DNA from 2 places in the Gymnodinialimonas hymeniacidonis genome. Region 1 is predicted to be linked to the other one. Evidence: riboswitches for the same ligand, from Rfam matches in the RefSeq annotation. Region 1 holds a riboswitch; the other holds the start of a gene.
The links. A riboswitch is a leader RNA that binds a small molecule or an ion and turns the genes downstream of it on or off. The one in region 1 is predicted to bind cobalamin.
Positions count from the first base shown of each region.

Region 2: linked by a shared signal. The riboswitch ahead of V8J81_RS18675 (DUF1636 family protein) and the one ahead of V8J81_RS03895 (DUF1636 family protein) in region 1 are both predicted to bind cobalamin.

Region 1 covers NZ_JBFRBH010000001.1:758,827-767,349, reverse strand. Annotated here, with positions in the region: gene cobN (cobaltochelatase subunit CobN) at 1-1,109, opposite strand, end outside; gene V8J81_RS03905 (hypothetical protein) at 1,109-1,414, opposite strand; gene cobW (cobalamin biosynthesis protein CobW) at 1,416-2,468, opposite strand; gene V8J81_RS03895 (DUF1636 family protein) at 2,473-2,874, opposite strand; cobalamin riboswitch at 2,907-3,089, opposite strand; gene cobO (cob(I)yrinic acid a,c-diamide adenosyltransferase) at 3,159-3,776, shown strand; gene V8J81_RS03885 (cupin domain-containing protein) at 3,776-4,231, shown strand; gene V8J81_RS03880 (HAD-IA family hydrolase) at 4,221-4,820, shown strand; gene V8J81_RS03875 (cobyric acid synthase) at 4,817-6,262, shown strand; gene V8J81_RS03870 (SOS response-associated peptidase) at 6,360-7,013, opposite strand; gene V8J81_RS03865 (hypothetical protein) at 7,036-7,203, opposite strand; gene V8J81_RS03860 (bifunctional metallophosphatase/5'-nucleotidase) at 7,386-8,523, opposite strand, start outside.
Region 2 covers NZ_JBFRBH010000001.1:3,657,511-3,666,033, forward strand. Annotated here, with positions in the region: gene V8J81_RS18660 (FecCD family ABC transporter permease) at 1-530, opposite strand, end outside; gene V8J81_RS18665 (ABC transporter substrate-binding protein) at 527-1,462, opposite strand; gene V8J81_RS18670 (ABC transporter ATP-binding protein) at 1,459-2,259, opposite strand; gene V8J81_RS18675 (DUF1636 family protein) at 2,256-2,666, opposite strand; cobalamin riboswitch at 2,773-2,975, opposite strand; gene V8J81_RS18680 (zinc-dependent alcohol dehydrogenase family protein) at 3,266-4,273, opposite strand; gene V8J81_RS18685 (LysR family transcriptional regulator) at 4,376-5,239, shown strand; gene V8J81_RS18690 (alpha/beta fold hydrolase) at 5,349-6,293, shown strand; gene V8J81_RS18695 (haloalkane dehalogenase) at 6,432-7,325, shown strand; gene V8J81_RS18700 (DUF1330 domain-containing protein) at 7,336-7,650, shown strand; gene V8J81_RS18705 (MAPEG family protein) at 7,682-8,086, shown strand.

The DNA of each region.
Region 1 (8,523 bases):
CGCTCCTCAGACTCGGCCAGCTTGTGCCACGCGGCCACCCGTTTTGCCACCGCTTCAACGCGCCCCGCATTGGCCCGGTGCACAAACCGCGCGAATTGCAAAGCCTCGTCGCGCGCCTGCGGTTCCTTGAAACTGACCGCGCCGCCAAAGATCCGCCCGTCCACCTCGGGCAAGACCACATGCATCGCCAGATCGGCGGGTGACAACCCGCGCTCGGCCTCGGCCCAGGCTTCTTCGGTCGAAGTTGCCAAAGCCACCTGGAACACCGGCACCTCGCCCGCATCGAGCGGCGACGTGCCAGACGCCCCCTTCCCCGAAAACGACGTCGCATTCACCACGGCCACCGGGGCCAGATGCGCAACCATCCGGGCCATCCACTCCGCCGCTCCGGGTGCCTTCAGCGACGGCGCAAACAGGCCCATGACCGCGAACCCTTGCGCTCGTAACGCGTCAAACAGGGCCTCAATCGGCGCCAGATCGGCGGCCACAAGGTACGACCGGTAGAACGTCACCAGCACCAGCTTTTCACCGCACGCCAAAACCGGGCAACACACCCCGTGCTCCGGCGTCCAGCCGCCCACTTGCGCCACGCCCTTCGCACCTTTCACCGGCCCCGCATAAAGGCCCGAGGCCAAGGCCATCTGTTGCAACGCCGCCTGCGCGGCCACAGCCCCGCCCGCATCACAAAGATGCTGCAACCGCCGCAGCGTGCTGACCGGCAAGGTCGAGATGTCATCGAGCCGCTTATCCTCCCGCCCATCGGCAGGCAGCACGGCCAGCGCGATCCCCTTGGCCCGACAAAGCGCCTCGATCTGCTGCAAGCCATAAGGCCAATAGGGCACGCCGCCGATCAGGCGGATCAGGATGCCCTTCGACCCCTCCAACGTCTGCTCCACGTAAGTGTCGACAGACAAAGGATGTTTCAGCGCGACGATATTCGCCAGCCGCAAGCTCGGCAAAGCCCCGTCCGACCGTCGCCAGCCCTCCGCAAAGGCGCCAAGGTCCGAGTCTGACAGCGACAAAACCACAAGATCGGCAGGCGTCTGCGCCAGATCCTGCGGGGTCTCCGTCTCCTCCAACCCGTGGCTTTCGCGGAAGATGACGTGCATCAGTCCTCTCCCGCCTCAAAGACAATCCGTTTGCCCTTAAAGGCCAAAAGCGCCTCTTTCTCCGCCCCCTCTAGCAGTACGCCAATCTCCCCTTCGGGCCGCTTTGTCGGATCGGTGTAGCGAATTATCTCAATGCCGGTGACCTTCAGCTCGCCATCTGGAAACCGCGCCGTATCTCCGACACGGACGATCCCCTCAAGTTCGGCAAAGACGCCGACACAGCCGCGCCCGGTGATCTGGAACGCCTCCTGCAAGACCCCGCTTGCAGGGCCTCGCCGTTCGCCATGATCCACCGGCCGCACCATGTCACTCGGCGGCCACCGTTTCCGGGGCCAGCACCGCGCGGATCGCCGCCGGGTCGACATCGTCATGCTCGGCGATCACCACCAGACGGCCCGCGCGAGGCCGGTCGCCCCAAGGCTGGTCATACTGATGCCGCACCCGCGCACCCACAGCCTGCACCAGAAGGCGCATCGGTTTGCCCGCCACATCTGCATAGCCCTTCACGCGCAGGATGTTCTGCTCAGTCGCAAGCCGCTCGATCCGCGCCACCAAATCCGCCGGGTCCGCAACGGGTGCGATGTTCACAACGATGCTCTCGAAATCATCATGCTCATGGTCGTCATGCCCGTCGTGATGCGAAGGCCGCGCGTCCATGTCATCCTCTGCCGCCGCTTCCAGCCCCAGGATCACGCGCGGATCAACCCGCCCCTCGGCTACTTCCACAATAGGCAAAGCCCGCGGCGCTTCCGCCTCGATCACCGCTTTGGCCTTAGCAACGCCCTCCGGCCCCGCCAGATCCGGCTTGGTCAGCAAAACGATATCGGCGCAGGAAATCTGATCCTCGAACACTTCGCTCAACGGCGTCTCGTGATCAATCGACTCATCCGCCAAGCGCTGCGCATCCACGCGCGCCACGTCCGGCGCGAACCGGCCATCGGCCACGGCTTCCGCATCGGCCAGCGCGATCACGCCATCCACCGTGATTTTCGAACGGATATCCGGCCAGTCAAACGCCTTCAAAAGCGGCTTCGGCAGCGCCAGCCCGGACGTTTCAATCACGATATGCTCCGGGCGCGGCTCCAACTGCATCAGCGCTTCAATCGTCGGGATGAAATCATCGGCCACCGTGCAGCAGATGCAGCCATTCGCCAGCTCCATGATATTCTCCGCCGGGCAATCGGGAATGGCGCACCCCTTCAGGATCTCACCATCCACACCCACATCACCAAACTCGTTGACCACAATCGCCAACCGCTTGCCGCCCGGGTTCTGCATCAGCTGCGAGATCAGCGTCGTCTTCCCCGACCCCAGAAACCCCGTCACGATCGTCACCGGCAGTTTCGCCAAATCAGCCATACCTTTAGCCTCCCAGTTTCGGCGCAGCCGGGGCGACCGGCGGAATGCGCGCAATGCAGTTGCGTTTGAAGTGTTCGGGCCGCTGCCGCCACGGGATCACCCCATCGCTCGCGTCCCGGTATAATTCCATGCCGTCGCGCAGCAGGTCCGTATGCGACGCCTCATCAAGGTTTCCGTACACATAGGTCCAACGCGCCGCGCCGCCCCGCATCACTGCAGAGCATCCATGATCGCAATTCTGCAGGCATTCCACCGGTGTCAGCGTCACGCCCTCGGGCATCCCCGCCGCGCGCAAATCTTCGTACAACCGCGTGCCGGGCCGTTCGCCATCCTCGGTCGCCTCGCCTCCGCGCAAACACTTCACGCAGACCAGAAGCTCGACCGGAGCCTTTTCGGTATCCATCATTCCCCCAAGCCCGAGGCACCCCGCCCGGCACATAAGTTCCAGTTGCGATGGCAGGTCTCCTGGCTTGTGGCCCACGCATCGTGTCGCCTTCCCGGGACAAGCCCAGTGGCCTTTTGACACGACGCAAACCACTCACAGTTGCGGGGGCAGCCGGGGCATCTCACCCCATTCCCTCTTCAGCGCCAAACCGGCGCACCATCGTCGAAAACACTGCTCACGCGCTGACCCGCTTGTCAATCGGCCCCGGCAATGTCACCCCTTCCCATGACGCCACGGAGGATCCCATGACCGAGACGCAAGACGAAAACGCCCGCCACAACGAGAAGATGAAAAAGATCAAGGCGGCGCGCGACAAGATGATGGAGACCAAGACTGAGGAGAAGGGCCTGATCATGGTCCACACTGGCCCCGGCAAGGGCAAATCCTCGTCCGGGTTTGGCATGGTCATGCGTTCCATCCAGCACGGGATGGGCACCGCCGTCGTGCAATTCATCAAGGGCAATTGGGACACGGGCGAGAAGAGCTTCCTGCGCGAACGCTTCGCCGATGAATGCCGCTTCTTCGTCTCCGGCGAGGGCTTCACCTGGGAAACGCAAGACCGCGAGCGCGACATCGCCGCCGCCCAGAACGGCTGGAAGATCGCGCAGGAGCAGATCCTCGACCCCGAAATCGACTTCGTTATGCTGGACGAGATCAACATCGCGCTCCGCTACGATTACCTCGATATCGACGAGGTCGTCGATTTCCTCCTGCACGAGAAACCACAGATGACCCATGTCTGCCTCACAGGCCGCAACGCAAAGCCCGAACTGATCGAAGCCGCAGACCTCGTCACCGAAATGACCCTCGTCAAACATCCCTTCCGCGACGGCGTGAAGGCCCAGAAAGGCGTGGAGTTCTAATGCCCAAGGTCGAAAATCCCAAGATCGACGAAGGCGAAGATGAAATCGGCCGCTGCCGCGCCGAACTTCTCTCCGATGCCGGTGGCCTGACCCAATTCGGCGCGTTCATCGAAACGCTCTGGCCCGGCTCCGCCGCCTCCAAAACCCATTGGCACGCCAACGAGGATGAGATGATCCACGTCCTCTCCGGCACCGTCACGCTGATCGAAGGCGACGCTGAGACCGACCTGATCCAGGGCGACACGGCCACCTTCAAGGCAGGCGTACCCGTGGGCCACCACCTAGAGAACCGCACCCAAGCCCCCTGCCGTTATCTCGTCATCGGCACCCGCTCCCACGACGATACCGTGACCTATTCCAAGACCGGTGAGACCGTCACGATCATCGCTGACGAAAAGGTCTATCGCGATGCGGAGGGCAACATCACGAAGGTCGAACCCTACCATGGCACCTGAGCTGATCGTCTGGGATTTCGACGGCGTCCTGAACCGCAATATCGTGGAGGGGCGGTTCGTCTGGGCCGATGATCTGGAGGCTGATCTGGGTCTCAGCCTCTCTAGCCTTCAGGACTACGTTTTCAAATCAGGCCGCATCCGGTCCGTGATCCGCGGCGAGGAAGAGCTGCATGATGTCGCCGCGGACTGGCTCGCCACCCAAGACACCGACATAACCCCCGACACCTTCATCACCTATTGGTACGCCAAAGACGCGCGCCCCGACACGCAGGTCATATCGCACCTGAAAACCCACCCGGCCCGCCACGTCATCGGCACCAACAACCCCGCAAGCCGCGCGGACTACATTGAGACTGAAATGGGCTTCTCCGCCCTTGTCGAACACGTCTTCGCCTCGGGCCGCATGAAACGCGCCAAACCCGACCCCGCTTATTTCCAGACCATCACCGACTGGTCCGGCGTCGCCCCCCAAGCCACCCTGCTGGTCGATGACCTCGCCCGCAATTGCGACGCCGCCCGCGCACTTGGCTGGCGCACCTTCCACTTCACCGACGCCACGCGGGACGAACTGCCAAAGGCCCTCGCTTGACCCGCGCGCTTATGATCCAGGGCACCGGCTCCAATGTCGGCAAGTCCATGCTCGTCGCGGGCCTCTGCCGCATCGCCCGCCAGAACGGCCTGTCGGTCGCCCCCTTCAAACCGCAAAACATGTCCAACAACGCCGCCGTGACCTCGGACGGCGGCGAGATCGGCCGCGCCCAGGCCCTGCAAGCGCTGGCCTCCGGCGTCGCGCCCCACACCGACATGAACCCGGTCCTGCTCAAGCCCGAAACCGACACAGGCTCCCAAGTCGTCGTGCAAGGCAAGCGCCTGACCACCGTCCGCGCCCGCGACTACGCCAAACTCAAACCGCAACTGCTAGAGGCCGTCACCGACAGCTTCCAACGCCTCAAATCGCACCACGACCTGATCCTCGTCGAGGGCGCAGGCTCGCCCGCCGAGGTCAACCTGCGCCCCGGCGACATCGCCAACATGGGTTTCGCGCGCGCCACCGACACACCCGTGATCCTCTGCGGCGACATCGACCGCGGTGGCGTCATCGCCCAGATCGTCGGAACCCAGACCGTGATCGACCCCGCTGACGCGGCCCTGATCAAAGGCTTCATGATCAACAAGTTCCGCGGCGACCCGAGCCTTTTCGACGACGGATACGACCTTATCAAATCCCACACCGGTTGGCCCGGCTTCGGCGTCATCCCGTGGTTCGCGCAAGCCCACAAACTCCCCGCCGAAGACGCGCTCGACATCGCCACACCGAACCGCACCGAGGGCCTGCACATCGTCTGCCTGCGCCTCAGCCGCATCGCAAATTTCGACGATATGGACCCGCTCGCGCAGGAACCAAATGTCCGCCTGACCATGCTCAACGCAGGCCACGCTATCCCCGGCGATGCCGACGTCGTCATAATCCCCGGCTCCAAATCCACGCGCGGCGATCTCGCCTTCCTCCGCGCCCAAGGCTGGGACACCGACCTACAGGCCCATATCCGGCGCGGCGGCTATGTCCTTGGCATCTGCGGCGGCTACCAGATGCTCGGGACGTCCATCTCCGACCCCGACGGCATCGAAGGCACCCCCGGCACAGACCTCGGCCTCGGCCTCCTCGACGTCACAACAACCATGACGCCGAAGAAAACCCTCACCGAGGTCACCGCCACCTACGCCGGCACCAACCTGCCCGTCCGCGGCTACGAGATTCATATCGGCGAAACCAAAGGCCCCGACCGCGCACGCCCCTTCGCCCATATCTCCGGCCAGCCGGAAGGCGCGCGCAGCCCCTCCGGCCAGATCACCGCCAGCTACCTCCACGGCCTCTTCCGCGACGACACGTTCCGCGCCGCCTGGCTGGCCCAATTCAACACCTCCAGCACGGCAAACTACGATCAATCCGTCGAATCCACCCTCGACGCGCTCGCCGACCACTTGCGCCAACACCTGGACACAGAGGCCCTCTTCGCCACCGCGCGCTGACACGTCCAACTCGCGCCCTGTCTTCCATGTGCCAAAAATATCTCAGGGGTTTGGGGGCAGCGCCCCCATCGCGCCCCAAAGGGGCGCAATAATGGACTCAAATCGGTTCGATCAAGTCCGGCCCGCTCGCCCGGTTCGAGTTCACCGCCCGGTCCACACGCCAGCGCTGGTAATAACCCCCGGGCGAAGACCGCATCAGAGGCGCGGCCTTCTCGCCACTCTCTCCCAGCCAGGTCGCCCAATCGTCTTCCGCCAAAACCACCGGCTCCCGATGATGCGTCTCGGCCATCCACTCACCCGCACCAGTCGTCACAATCGCGCAGGTCGGCACCGGGTCGTCCTTCCCCCACATCTGCCAGATACCCGCGAAGACCATCGGCTCGCCGCCGGGGCGTGAGAAATACCACGGCAGCCGGTTTCCCTCTTCATCCTTGGTCCATTCATAAAAGCCCGTCGCGGCAATCAAACAGCGCCGTTCGCGCACCGCCGCTTTGAAGGCAGGCTTCTCGGCAATCGTCTCGGCCCGCGCGTTGATCAAAAGCGGCCCGCCATTCATCGCCTTGTACCAATGCGGCAAGAACCCCCACCGCATCGGCCTGTAACTACGCCCGTCCCCAGATACGACAACGCCCACGCTCTGTGTCGGGCACAGATTATACGTGGGCGGTTCGGGTAGATCATTCGCTGGCGCAGCCTCAAACAGCTGCGCCATGGCGTCTGTGGGATGGGTCATGGTCATACGGCCGCACATGGGCCGAGCCTAACCCCTTGGCTTAGCGCCCGTAAACGGTGGCGTAAGCGATCTTGTGTGCGTCACCCGGGAAGATGCCCAGGTCTTCGACAGCCAGTTCCGTCGGCATGGCCGAAATCTCGGAAACGGTGCGGTTGTAGGCTGCACGCTTTTGGGCGGCAGTGCGGATCGTGTTGAGGATCGAGGCCATGGTACAGCTCCTTATTGGCTCGTGTGAATTTCGTCTCTCGTGACCCCAATATGTGAGCGCTAACGAAATGCACCAGACGCCCTTTTTCGAAACCCGCCTTGCAGTTTCTGCATAGCAGCAAAAAACCGGCCCCGTTCACACGAGGCCGGCTCAATTTGCCTAAAATTCAGGCGGTTAGCGAATTACTCCGCTTGGGTGATGCGCCCATCCGTGTACGGCGCATAGGGCGAATTCTCACCTAGATACGTCGCCACGACCTCTTCCAGACCGGGGCCGAAATCATAGACGTTCGTGGCCTCGTTCTCGAAGACATCGTAGCCGTCCCCGCCACCGCGCATGTAATTGTTGGACACGACACTGTAGACGGCCTCCGGATCGATCTCGACGAAGCCATCACCATCGGCGACTTCCACCGAAACGATGCGGCTGCCCGGCTCACCGGCGGGGTCCCACGTATAGCGCATGCCCGAGACTTGCGGGAAACGACCCGCCACTTCCTCGACCTCGCTCACACCATTCTCAAGCGCCGCGATGACACCGGCACCGGTCAACTGGAACGTCGCCAGCGTGTTCTGGAACGGCAGAACCGTCAGCACTTCACCCATGCTGACCTCACCCCCGTCGATGGAGGCGCGCAAACCGCCGCCGTTCTGGATCGCGATCGTCACACCCTGGTCGGCCACACGCTCCAGCATGGCATCGGCCACAAGGTTGCCCATTGGGCATTCCTCAACCCGGCAGACCGAACGGTCACCCTCGATGAAATCGGCGGTCTCCCCCACGATCTCGCTCATCGCTTCTTCAATGGGCTCCGCCAATTCACCCACACGGGCCGCGATGTCCGGATCCGGCGTCACCGACGCGTCCAACAGCATCGTGTCACCCTGTGCGAAGATCACATCGCCCGCATCGTCGAAGGTCACCTCAAGATGGCCGACATATTTCGAATAGGCATAGGCCTGCACGATCGGCACCATCGTGCCCTCCGGGTTCGAAATCCACAGCGGATAGGGCTGCTCGCGGCCCGGATCACTGGCGCTGAACAGCGTGTGCGAATGGCCGCCCACGATCACGTCGATGCCGGTCACGGCCTCAGCAATCCGAATGTCATCTGGCGTGCCCACATGGGTCAACGCGATGATGATGCCCACACCAGCCTCGGTCAGCGCATCCACATCGGCCTGCAATGCTTCGATCTCGTCGGTGAAGATCACGTTGTCACCGGGCGAAGACGTCTCGGCCGTGTCGGTGGCCAGCGCGGAAATCACACCAACCTGCACGCCGTTCACATCCAGCACCACATGGTCCTGCAACAACTCG
Region 2 (8,523 bases), 2.9 Mb from region 1:
ACGAAAGAGACAGCGACGCCCGTCAGAACCAAGCGGTCTGCGCTGCTGGCTCCGGCAAAACGAGAAACCGCCAACACCGCCCCCGTGGCTGCCAACGCACCAAGGAATGCCAGGACCGGAACCGTCAACAAGCCTAGGAAAAGGCCGGTGTGAAGTAGGGCGAGGATGGCACCAAATGCCCCACCCGATGAGATCCCCAGCAAATGCGGATCGGCGAGCGGGTTGCGGGTAACGGCCTGTAGGCTGGCGCCAACTACAGCGAGACCCGCGCCGACAATCGCCGCCAGCAAAGCGCGCGGGAAACGGATCTCCCATACAACTGCTGCTTGGCCCTGGCTCCAATCCGGCGTGACCAAGCCAAAACCGATCTGCTCGGACAAGACCCCCCAAACTGTACGGAATGGCACCGAAACGGCACCGACGGAGATGGCAGCGCTGATCGAAAACACCAACGCCACCATACCAATGCCGATCAGGAGGGGCAGATTTCCCCTCCGCCCAATTGCCCGATCTCCGGACGAGACGCTCATTCCGGCCAGAACGCTTCGGCCAAGCGGGCCACGGCATTGATGTTTCGCGGCCCAGGCGTGGCTTCGACATATTCCAGCACGACGAAGCGGTTGTTCTGAACAGCACTAATCCCCGAAAGGGCCGGGCTGTTGCGCAGGAACTCCATCTTCTGTTCGGCGGTAACTTCACCATAGTTTACGATAATGATGACCTCAGGGTCCCGCTCCACCACGGCTTCCCAGCTGACCGTGCCCCAGCTTTCGCGGAAGTCATCCATGATGTTCACGCCGCCAGCCGCTTCGATCATTGCGGTCGGGATTGCAAAATGGCCCGCCGTGAAGGGGGTATCTTCGCCGCTGTCATAGACAAACACACGCGGTGCTTCGCCTTCGGTGTTAAGGCCTGCGATGATCTCGGTCAGTTCCGCCTGATAGCCCGAAATCAATGTCTCCGCGCGCTCTTCGACGCCGAAGATTGCACCAAGGTTGCGCAGGTCATTGTACATCAGATCAAGCGTGACCTCCTGTTCCATCCCAACGTGAATACAGCTTTCGCTCAACTCGTAGACATTGATGCCAAATCGTTCGAGCGTCTCAGGTGTCACTTCACCGCCGACCCTCATGCCGTAATTCCAACCGGCAAAGAAGAAATCCGCCTCGGCCCCTACCAGCACTTCCGTTGTCGGGTAACGCTCGGCCAGTTCGGGCAATTCCTCGACCCCTGCGCGCATTTCTTCGTCCAACTTGTTCCAGCCGGAAATGCCAGTATAGCCGATCATCTGGTCGGTCAGCCCAAGAACCAGCATCATCTCGGTGAGGTTGATGTCGTGGGAAACCGCTGCCTGCGGCACGCCTTCGAATGCAACCTCGCGCTCGCAGGACTGCACAATGGTCTGTGCCAGTGCGACTGTGCCGATAAGGCTGAAGACTGCGGATAGGGTGAGCGTTTTCATTGCAGGGGAGTCCTTTTGGTTTGCAAATGGAAGGTGAAGTGGCGCGTGTCTGAACGGTTGAGCCAATCGGCCCTTGCATCGACGTGAAAGGCGCTGGTGACAAGATCTTCGGTCAGAACCTCTGCAGGGGTTCCAAACGCTAGTGCCTTGCCCTGTTTGAGGATGAGCAGGTCGTCGCACAGCCCAGCCGCAAGGTTCAGATCGTGCAGACTGGTCACAACTGTCAGGTCGAGGTTTCGGATCAGATCCAGCACTTCAAGCTGATGCCGGATATCGAGGTGATTTGTCGGTTCATCAAGGATCAGCACCTGCGGTTGCTGAGCCAAGGCTCGGGCAACCATCACGCGCTGCCGTTCCCCGCCAGAAAGGGTGCCCATTTGGCGAAACGCCAAGTGAGCGAGATCAAGCTTCAGTAATGCCGCTTCAATTATCGCAGTTTCCGCTGCGCCGCCTGCGCTGAACCCGTCGCGATGGGGAACCCGGCCCAAAGCCACGACCTCGCCAACTGTCAGGGCGAAATCGGTGGGCTGTTCCTGCAAGACTGCAGCAACCTTCCGAGCAGCCTTGCGCGGCGGCATCGCCCAGATGTCGTCGCCCCCCACCATGATCCGACCTGTTGCGGGCATGTTGTAGCGATAGAGCAGCCGCAAAAGGGTCGACTTTCCAGCGCCGTTTGGCCCGACAATGCCCAAAAGCCGACCAGCCGCGACCGAGAAACTGGTGGCGTGTAGTGAAAATCCTTCTGCCCCGCGCGACGCCCAGGAGGCGTTTTCGACAACCAAATCCGCCGCCCTCATTGCACAGGCTCCGGGCTGTGCTCAACGATGGTTATGGCCGCAGGAACACGGGCCAAAGTGGTCCGGCGCAATTTGCCCGGTCGGTCGACCGAACTGCACCATCCATCATGCAGAACTGAATATTGGCGTGCGAAAGCAACAAGCGCCTCGATATCCTCGTCGGCATCAATGTCGCCAAACAAGTAGGTCGCCTTGCGTGTGCCATGGTAGGCGATTGTGCAAGGCCGGTCGCAGCCCGCCATGCAGGCCACACCAGATATCTCGAATGCCTCGGGGATCGCGTCTCCGGCCGCATCAATCGCCTCGCGCAGGCGTTTGATCAGGTCATATCCCGGCTCGCACGTGGCCCCTTTGTGCTTGCAAGATGTGCAAACCGAGATGCGGTGATTGGGTGTTGTCCGGTGCATGTCGCCCTCCGCGCATATGCGGGCGCATCGGGGAACCGGATCGGTCAGCGGCGAATGCCGTCGGTGCCATACCTGTCTCCTCCACCGGGCGCCCCGCCCGAGTTAGGGTTGAAACAAGCAAAAGGCAGGTCTCCTGACTTCGCGGGTCTGGGCGTTCTTGCGGCCTTCCCGGGGCGGGCCCAGTGACCATATGCAAAACACTCACCGCTTACAGTTGCGGGGGCAGTCACGGACTTGGCACATATCAAGGCACCGCACCGTGTTCCCTATTAACCCACAAGGCGTGGGACCAATTGCGCCGTAACCCGTAGGTTGATTCCGTCTGCCGTGCAATAGAGTTGGTTCATCTTTGGGATCACAGCAGCGCTCTGAGCAGTCTTTCGTAGTTCCTATTGGTTTGGTGTGAATAGTCACGAGCTTGAAAGTCGGCGAAGCGGGACACGCCTGCAGCATCCAGAGTACGGCTCGAAGGTCTGGAATAGGCCGTCGCCTCACACCGATTGATTGCGTCTCGTCAGCGGTGTTCGAAGCCGACCCGTCAAACGCCACGACACCAAGTCCGGGCAGAACCATGATTTACCGTAGGTCGAAGGATCTTTTCATCGAATGCGGACGACGATTTTTCCCAGGTGACGATTGCTTGCCATGTAAGCGTAGGCATCAGACACTTCATCGAGTGGAAAGATGCGATCGATCACCGGTTTCAGTTTTCCTGTCGCCCAGAGCGGCATCAGGAAATCCACAGCTGCTTTCCTTCGATCGGCATTGTCCAGCAAGTGCCAAACAAGGTGAAACCCTTTGATGGCAATGCCCTTCGTGAGGATGGGATAGAAAGGAAGCCCAGGGATTTCGCCTGATTGAAACCCCATCAACACCATTGTGCCTTCAGGAACCAATGCTTCGGCGGCGGGGGCAATCATGTCTCCAATAACAGAGTCGCAAACGAGATCGACCCCCTTGCCAGCTGTGATCGTACCAACTCGCTCAGCAAGATCTTCAACGTCGGTGACGACGACATGATCCGCGCCTGCATCTTGCAATGCTGGCGCTTTCATTTGGGTGCGCGTCGTCGCGATACTGGTCGCCCCGATTTCGGTAAGGATTTGGAACGCTGCTGTCCCAACACTGGAGCTTGCACCCGTAATTAACGCGACCCTACCATCTGCCTCTTTCGGCATACCACCTTTGTCGAGGATCATGCCGTATGCAGTGGCAAATGCCATCCAGAACGCGGCCGCGTCTTCAAAGCTTACGCCCTCAGGAATTGTCTCCAATGCCTCAGCCGGGACGTTCACAACCTCGGCAAGTGTCCCGTATTTCGCCCAGTCCATCATTGGAAGAATGCAGACTCTGTCACCTACCATAAAGTTCGAAACGCCATTGCCCACAGCCAAAATCTCACCTGCGCCTTCCGCACCCAAGGGGGCCGCCGGGATGGGAGGCTCAACAAGATAGTTTCCGGCTACATAGAGAAGCTCAGCACGGTTGAGACCTGCAGCACGCATGCGCACCTGAACCTCACCTGGTCCGGGTTGCTTCACGGGCAGGTCCACAAGATTGATGTTCTCGGGTCCACCGAGGGCGTCAAATTGAGCTGTGAGAGGCATCAGGTCATCCTTAAAGCTTGCTTCACAGGAAGCTTACTGGTGCCTTTTCGCGTAATCATGTAGTGAATTATCATCTGGTTGGTGCGTATTTGCGAGGCAAGAGTGGACTGGGAAGAGATCAAAACGCTCCGGGCCGTGGTCCAGCATAGAACAGTCCGCGGCGCCGGGCATGCACTCGGCGTGCACCACACAACGATTGGCCGACGGATCGACTCGTTGGAGGCCAGCATTGGGACCAACCTATTCAATCGCACTCCCGATGGGCTGTTGCTCACCTCCGCCGGAGAGCGACTGTTTGCGGTTGCGCAGGATTTTGACGAAGCCCTCATTGATGCAGAACGCAGCATTGTAGGTTTGGATGATGAACTGGCGGGGTCTTTGGCTGTCACGATGCCAGAGCCGTTATTGAACGCGCTTTTCATTCCGGAATTGCCGGAATTCGTCGCGAACAACCCGTCCGTGGAACTCCGATTTGATACCTCGCTGTCCATCCGAGACGTTGCGCGACGTGAAGCGGACTTTGCAGTGAGGCTGGATAATAACCCACCCGAAACGTTGGTCGGAAAACGGCTCTTCGCCTATACCGAGGCCGTCTATGCGACGTCCGAATACTTGGCCCGTGACCCCAAAAATCGTCGATGGCTCGGATGGGGGCATGGCACGCAAGGCGCGCCAGAGTGGGTCCAATCATCTGAGTTTCCCGACCTTCCGATTTGGGGAGTCTTTCCGACGATCCCGTCACAACAAGCGGCAGCACGGCAAGGCCTCGGTTTCGCGATACTTCCGTGCCTATTCGGGGATGCAGACCCTGAACTACAGCGTGTCGGCAAGAGACCTCCTACAAAGAGCCGGGACATCTGGCTCCTGACGCATAACGATTTACGCAAGACCGCCCGCGTGCAGGCCTTCATGAGCTTTGCCGAAGACCTCCTCCGCCGAAAGAAATCCGTCATCCAAGGAAGTTGATGCGCTATCTGCAAAATTGCACCAACTTGATGCAAACACACTTCGTGATGTTGCGAAATTGCGATGCTACCTCTGAACCAACGCGACAGACAGTGGTTCGGAGACTTCCATGCTTGACACAGCGGCACAGGTGCACCCCCGCATCAAAGAGCTAGGGCTGCAAGACGAGTATCCGTTTGCCTCTCACTTCATCGATACTCCGATGGGGCGAATGCACTATCTGGACGAAGGCGCACACACCGGCGGGTCCACCGTTCTTGCGGTTCATGGCAACCCGTCTTGGTCCTTTCTCTATCGTGTATTGGTCAAAGGCTTATCGTCAGATCGGCGCGTAGTCGTTCCAGACCACATCGGTTTTGGGCTTTCCGACAAGCCAGACGACGAGCACGCCTACACGCTCAAAGCCCATATCGACCATTTGGAGGATTTGGTCCTCAAGCTGGACCTGACCAACATAACGCTTGTGATGCAGGACTGGGGTGGGCCGATTGGCTTGGGCGTAGCGGCTCGGCATCCCGACCGCATCAAGGCACTGGTTGTCATGAACACGTTTGGGTTCTACCCGCCCGTCGACGGTATGGACCCCGAAGCGCTGAAGCTTCCACCTCCCCTATTGATGATGCGGTCCAAGGGTTTGGGTGATTTCATGGTCCGGCGGCTTGGCTTTTTCGAACGGCAAGTGATGACGATGGCCACTGCAACGAGGCGCAATGGGCCAGTGAAAGCTGCCTACCGGGATGTTTTCAGAAGCTCGGCGGATCGTGCAGGCGTCATGGCGTTCCCCCGCATGATCCCCACGAACACGCGCCATCCGGCCGCCAAGATCCTGCTCGAAGAAACAGGTCCGTATGTCGAACAGTTCGACGGCCCGGCCCATATTTTTTGGGGCTTGAAGGATCCGCTCATTCCCATCGGCGCATTGGCTGCTTGGAAAAAACGCCTGCCGCAGGCCGGTGTCACAGAGTTCGAGACCGCCCGCCATTACCTCCAAGATGATGAGCCTGAGGCTCTGGTGCACCACCTTCGCACCTTCCTGACGTCCAAAGTCGACTGACCCACCCTTCACCAAAGACTGGAGAGCAATATGAGAGTTCGCGTTTCCCGCCGAACAGTCCTGCTAGGATCGGTGGCTGCCTTGGCCATTGCAACGGGGCTTCCTGCATCTGCACAAGACTTCACTCCGAGCGCAGAAATGCCTTTCGAAAAGAACTTCGTGGAGGTGAACGGTTCAAGGATGGCCTATGTGGATGAAGGTGAAGGACCAGTCGTTCTTTTCCTGCATGGCAACCCGACCTCATCGTACCTTTGGCGCAACATTATTCCGTTCGTTCTGGACGATGTTACTGGCGCCACGACCCGATACCGCGCGATTGCGCCTGACCTGATCGGCATGGGCGACAGCGACAAACCAGACATTGGGTACACATTCGCAGAGCACGCCGAGTATCTAGATGGCTTCATTGAAGCTTTGGGCTTGGAGGATATTACTCTCGTCATTCATGACTGGGGATCTGTCCTCGGAATGCGCTACGCCCGCATGAACGAGAACAACGTCAAGGCCGTTGCCTTCATGGAAGCTGGAATTCCGCCAGCCCTTCCAGCCCCCAGCCTTGAGGCGATGGGCGAGGCGAATGCACAACTCTTCGGAATGCTCAGGTCAGAAGCAGGCGAGGTTGCCGTTCTGCAGAACAACTTCTTTGTGGAAGAGGTTCTCGGTCGGCTGGCCGTCGCAACGCCGCTCTCCGAAGATGTCCTCGATCATTATCGCGCACCATTCCCAACACCAGAAAGCCGTCTGCCAACTTTGGTTTGGCCGCGTCAGGTGCCGATCGCCGGGGAGCCAGCAGATACTGCAGCCGTCATCACAGAGAACGGCGCGTGGCTCTACTCAACCGATCTGCCCAAATTGATGCTGCACGTGGCGCCGGGCGCCCTCATGCCTCCTCCCGTTGTTGAATACGTGAGAGCGAACGCCTCCAATCTGGAAGACGTCTTCCTCGGACCGGGTGTGCATTTCGTTCAAGAAGATCATCCCGAAGCCATTGGTCGCTCATTGCGCGATTGGATGGACCGGCTAGCGGCCTGAGGAGAGCATGATGGATTCCCCAAAACCGGTTTTTCTCATCGCGCTTCTAGAGGTCCAGGATATGGCCAGCTTTCAGGCTGGATATGTCGGGCCCCTAAAGGCAATCAATGACCGTCATGGCGTGGAGACCATCGTCGCCACTCCAATGCTTTCCGCGCTGGAGGGCGCGCCCACAGCCAATGTCGCAGCAGTCCTGCGGTTCGCTTCCCAGGCTGCGTTGGACGCTTGGTATACAGACCCGGATTACCAACCGCTGATCCATGCACGGCAATCGTCGACAGACCAGAGCAGCTCTCAACTCATCGCTTTGACGCCAGTGTCGTAAATACGAAAATCAGAAGAAAGACCTTAAGAACATGACGTTTGAAACCGCCTTGATCGGCTTCGCACTTGTAACAATGACCGCGCTGACGGTCGAAATCGTCTACGCTTACGTGAGTCAGGGCTTCGGCTATGGCTTTTCTTCCAACCGGCCCACGGTTGAGCGGGGTGCACTCGGGCTTCGCATACAGCGCGCCTATCAAAACCAGGTTGAGTCTTCGGCCTACATCGTTCCCGTTCTGGCGGGGGCAGCGTATTTGGGTGTCTCCGGTGACGGTCCGGCGCTTGCCGCAGCGCTTATCGTGCTGGGCCGTGCTGCATTCGTGGTGCTGTACTACACCGGCATCCCTTTCATCCGCATTTTGGGCTTCACCTGCGGGTCGCTCGGGTCGCTCTACTTGGCTGTCCAGTGTGTGCTCATGATGTCGGCTACAGCTTAAGGGACCTCACGCTATAGCGGTCCTTTGCGACCCCCTTGCTATGGTTCTGACTAGTGCTGGGTTTCTGTCTCGTCTTCACTCTTTAGCGGCACTGATGTGATAGGAACCCGCTCTCAAAATATGACCTTAAACGGGCCCATCGACGTCGACGTAAACAAGAAGGGACGGGGCGCATGTTGATCTCGACTGCTCACGTTCGTGATCATCCCCGTCCCACTTCGCTCGTTTAAGCTGGAACGGCCCACGCTGAAGCAGCGTTGGTCGAAATTCACGAAATCTGCGCAACGGTCCATCTATAAGCAGGAAGATGATCGAGGTGGCCAAACGGGTCTTCCGCGTTCGACGCCGCATAGCGGACACACATTTCATACTCAGCACGGATTGCACTACGCTTTCGCGCCGCGAGGTGGTCCGGCCAGCGGCCAGTTCACACTGGT